2 regions of the Alteromonas sp. MmMcT2-5 genome follow, and region 2 is predicted to be linked to the other one. Evidence: predicted binding sites of a transcription regulator. Region 2 holds the regulator's gene; the other holds the start of a gene.
What was found. Region 2 encodes FNR, which switches genes on or off when oxygen is low (the NO sensors DNR and NnrR bind a similar motif). Its sites were predicted from a motif close to TTGATCTAGATCAA; they were not measured.

Region 1: MHN09_RS03040 (high-potential iron-sulfur protein) is a predicted target of FNR. The motif match lies at 1,226-1,239, and genes of this name have one in related genera.

What each region holds. Positions count from the first base shown of each region.
Region 1 is NZ_JAKRFB010000002.1:231,567-233,968, reverse strand. It holds gene MHN09_RS03055 (hypothetical protein) at 1-165, opposite strand, end outside; gene MHN09_RS03050 (CPXCG motif-containing cysteine-rich protein) at 352-543, shown strand; gene MHN09_RS03045 (flavin reductase) at 536-1,165, shown strand; gene MHN09_RS03040 (high-potential iron-sulfur protein) at 1,388-1,681, shown strand; gene MHN09_RS03035 (amidase) at 1,780-2,402, opposite strand, start outside.
Region 2 is NZ_JAKRFB010000022.1:66,334-68,735, reverse strand. It holds gene MHN09_RS11130 (sulfite exporter TauE/SafE family protein) at 1-624, shown strand, start outside; gene fnr (fumarate/nitrate reduction transcriptional regulator Fnr) at 670-1,407, shown strand; gene uspE (universal stress protein UspE) at 1,652-2,402, shown strand, end outside.

The DNA of each region.
Region 1 (2,402 bases), on a different contig from region 2:
ACCGCTGTGACATTGTCTGCAAATGTAAATGCCGTCCTGAAACTCCGCTTTGCTAAAGTGCTTTTTAAAATAGGTACGCCTGTGCATTTTTCGCGGGATAAGATGATGGTAAGTAAGGCGAGCTTCTCTATTACAGCACGGGCATTGACCAACTTTATTTGCCACAAGATCACCTTTTTCGTCTATCACATCTATTATTTGTGCACCCAGTTTTCTGATTACTCATAAGCGTCAAATAGCAGTCTTGCCCTTTTCTCTTAAAATCAGAGACAAGGGGCGTGTCTAAAAGAAAATCCACTCGTCTTTGCATTACGTAACAAATAGCATTAGTGATTACAAAGGCATTTAAATATGAGTTTAACTCGTTCCATGGGCTTTTCCTGTCCTTACTGTATGGCTCCAAATGATGTTGAAATAGATGAAATTAACGATGTTGGCCAAGTACAGGTGCTCGACTGCCAAGTGTGTTGTCAGCCCATTGAGCTTACTGCTTATCAGCACGGTGATGACATTCAGATAGAGGCAGAAAGAGAGAATGACTAAGCAGTTCACCCGCGGTGATATAGACGCCCTTGCACAGCGCTACCGCGCAAACCTAATTAATAGTTTGTCTGGTTTTAAATCGGCGACTTTGGTGGGCACAACAAACGGCGTTACAAACAATTTGGCTATAGTGAGCTCTATTGTTCATGTCGGTGCTAACCCGCCGCTCATTGGCATGATCATGCGTCCACATACCGTTACGCGAGATACGTTAAGCAATATAAAACAGCAGGGCTTTTTTACGCTAAATCACGTGTCTGTTGACTGGGTCGACAAAGCCCACCAAACATCAGCCCGCTATGCGCCAGATGAAAGTGAATTTGAAGCCGTTGGGTTAACCGCGCAGATCAGTGAGTCCTTCAGTGCGCCGTATGTCAAAGAAAGTGAAATTAAAATGGGCTTAAAAGTAGCACAGCATTTTACTTTGCTTAATGACACCGAAATGGTTATCGGCGAAATCCAAGAGCTCTACGTTCCTGAGCAAATAATAGATTCAGACGGCTATGCTGATATAGAGCAAGCGCAAACGGCTTGTATCTCAGGCCTAGACAGCTACCACAGCACACAACGAATTGCGCAATTTGCGTATGCAAAGCCCGATGTAAAGTTAACCGTGAAGTGAACTAATAAACTGTCCAGCGGTCTTACATTCAATACTTAAGGTTGTAACTCTGAAGTTTATTTAATCTGGATCAAGCGAAAATGCGACATTTCGTTCGATCTTTTTTCAAAAAGAGATAGTATTTAAACATGAAACAAAACCTGCCTCTTTGGGCAGGTTTTTGCGTTTAAGGCACTGAATAAAAAAGAATCATTATCGTTTCTATCTCTTAAGGAGAATGTTATGAAATCTGTAAATCGCCGTGACTTTTTAAAGCTTTCTGGCTCGACAGTTATCGGTCTTACATTAGGTGGTGTAGCGTTACGTGCTCAGGCTCAAGAACAATTGAGCGCTGATGACCCTACTGCAAAAGCACTGAACTACACACCGTCGTCAACTGTTGAAGGTGCAAAATGCGCAAACTGCATGTACGTGCAGGGCGCCGATGGCGAACAACACCGCCCTTGTAACATTTTCCCTAATAAGCTTGTTAACGCTGATGGCTGGTGTAGCGCTTGGGTGAAAAAGCCTGGCTAACCAATCGAAAGAAAAGACGTTAAAAAGCCCTTAAGTTAAACCAAGGGCTTTTTTCGTTTCTGTTGAGGCGAAATACGATTATGTATCCTCATTTCCCGCTAGCGAACTACATCAATTCCGTCTTCAATACCTTTTAGCGCTGGGTTGTCAAAACGTGTAGGCAGAAGGCCAGGCTTAATGAAGAAGCCGTGTTTTGCTTCAAAGACTCTACCTATTTTTAACACGCTTTCGTCTTGCCACTTTCCACCAATAAAGCTAATTCCCACAGGAAGATCTTTCACCTGTCCAGCGGGCACTGTGAGATGCGGATATCCTGCAATTGCGGCCAAATACCCGATACCGATAAAACCGACTGGCGAATGGTCACCATATACGCCATCTATTAAAAAAGAAGGGCTGTTTGAGGGCGCAACTAGTACATCAACATTGTGCTTTGCTAACAACGTATCAATACCATTTTTGCCCGCTGTGTCTTGGATAAGGCGCAGTGCATTTTGATACTTTTCGCTTTCAATGGCTGCCGACGCGAGCGATTTTTCGAAAATGTCTTGATTGAATAGCGCTAACTCGCGCTCTGTTTTGTTATTGAAATCGATAAGCTCAGACAAGTTCCTTGCAGGGAGCTCTGCCGGCGACCCCGACAAGTATTCGTTAATACTATGATGGAACTCGCTCAGCAGAACATTATAAGAGTCAGCCCAAAATGAATCTGGCTGAGAGA
Region 2 (2,402 bases):
GGCTTAGCCGGTGGAGTTCACTGTGTGGGAATGTGCGGTGGAATTGTCGCTGCGCTAAGGATGGTATCGCCTAAAGGCGCTTCAGCACTACCCTATACCCTTGCCTATAACATGGGACGTATAGTGAGCTACACCATCGCCGGAGCAATAACCGGGGCACTTGGAAAAATTGCAGCAGATTATATACCTCTTGCCAACTATGCCCTTTCCCTACTTAGCGGAATCATGTTGCTTCTACTGGCGTGTTATTTGGGTAAGTGGTGGACTGGCTTAACAGTGCTGGAAAATGCGGGTAAAGGCCTATTTTCCAAAGTCCAGCCGCTTTCAAAACGCTTTTTGCCCTTTAAGACCCCTTTAAGTGCGTTGCCTTATGGTTTTATTTGGGGTTGGCTTCCTTGCGGTTTGGTGTATTCCACACTTACCTGGTCTCTCGCGGCGGGTAACGCGCTAGAAGGCGCTGCTATTATGTTCTTCTTCGGTTTGGGTACATTACCCACCTTGCTCGCTGCAAGCGCTGGTAGCCAATATATTGTTCGAAGTTTTCAACATAACCATTTTAGACAAATTATTGCAGTAATAATGGCAATATATGCAGCTTATCTTATTCATGGCGCAATCGTTTAAAAATGGGTGTATTATTGTCGGGTATTCTTTTAGAGAGCGTGCATTATGAGCAAAGGAAGCCAATTTTCTATTCACTGTCAAAACTGTAGTTTCAGTCACCTGTGTTTACCGGTGGCGTTAAACAAAACAGAAATCGAGTCTCTTGACGATATTATTGAACGCAAGAAGCCGCTTCATAAAGGTGACACGCTGATTCAAACTGGTGATAAATTCCGTTCTCTATTTGCAGTGAGAACCGGTTCATTCAAATCATTTGTGACTAATACCGAAGGTGAAGAACAGATTACCGGCTTCCACTTTCCTGGTGATATTATCGGTTTCGATGCATTAAGAGAGAACAAACACCAAAGCTATACTTCTGCGTTAGAAACTGCCATGGTGTGTGAGCTTCCCTACGAGACCCTCGACGAAATGTCAGTGCAATTTCCAAAGCTGCGCCACCAGATCATGAGCTTCATGAGCGCTGAAATAAAACAAGATCACGACATGATCATGCTTTTAAACAAGCGTACCGCAGAAGAGCGCTTACTGTATTTTATCTCACACCTGTCGCAACGCTTTGAAGAGCGTGGCTTTTCCCATAGAGAATTCCACTTAACCATGACGCGCAACGAAATTGGAAACTATTTAGGATTAACGATTGAAACGATTAGTCGTCTGTTAAGCCGTTTTCAAAAAGACAACATCATAAAAGTAGACGGCAAGCTTATTACTATTTTGGATTTCGATAGGCTAAACACCAAACTAGCGGCGCTTAACGGCCCTAGCGTTGTCTGCGGTTAGTCCTTTTTAAGTGTTAAATAAGGCGCGCACTAAGCGCGCTTTTTTGTAACCTGTGTTAGCCACCTATCTACCCTTTCAGCGCCACGCCGGTTGCTCCATATTCAATTAGGTAGGTTCACTCATGGTCGCCTCGTAAAATTCTTGATCTAAAACAACTTACGTTTTTCCCAATGTCGTTTATAGTTAGTATTAGAAAGCTTCGATTTCGACAGCCGCTACTAAGTTTCGTAGTTAGGGGGACGTTATGATTGAGTGTAAACGAATTCTGGCCGTGGTAGATGCCGAGCGCGATAACCAACCTGCACTAAGCCGAGCTTATGAACTCGCTTCAAAAACAGGCGCTTCAGTTACCGCAATGATGGTGGTATACGACTTATCTTATGATATGACGACCATGCTTAGCCCGGATGAGCGCGAGTCAATGCGCGATGCAGTTACAAAGGAGCATGCAAAATGGCTTGCCACCCACTTAAGAGAACAAGGATTCACTGAAACTGATATCGTTGTAGAATGGAATAATCGTGCGTATGAGTCGATCATTTACTACACCCTAAACAATCAGATAGATTTAGTGGTAAAGGCAACCAAAAAGCACGACGATCTTGCTTCTGTTATTTTCACCCCCACCGACTGGCATTTAATGCGTAAATGCCCTCGCCCAGTATTGCTCGTTAAAGAGCACGACTGGCCAGAAGGAGGAGAGATTATTGCTGCAGTAAACGTAGGCAGTGAAGACGATGAGCATGCCGCACTTAACGATAAGCTCACCCTCATTGCTAACGACTACGCCTCTTTATTGAAAGGGAGCGTAAATTTGGTCAACAGTTACCCTTCTACACCACTTAATATCGCCATAGAAGTACCTGAGTTCGACCCCGATACCTATCACGACGCGGTAAAAAATCATCATTTAAAAGAAATGCGTAGTCACGCGTTAAAGTACGGTATTCCTGAAAACAAATGCGTAGTAAGAGAAGGCCTTCCGGAAAAAGTTA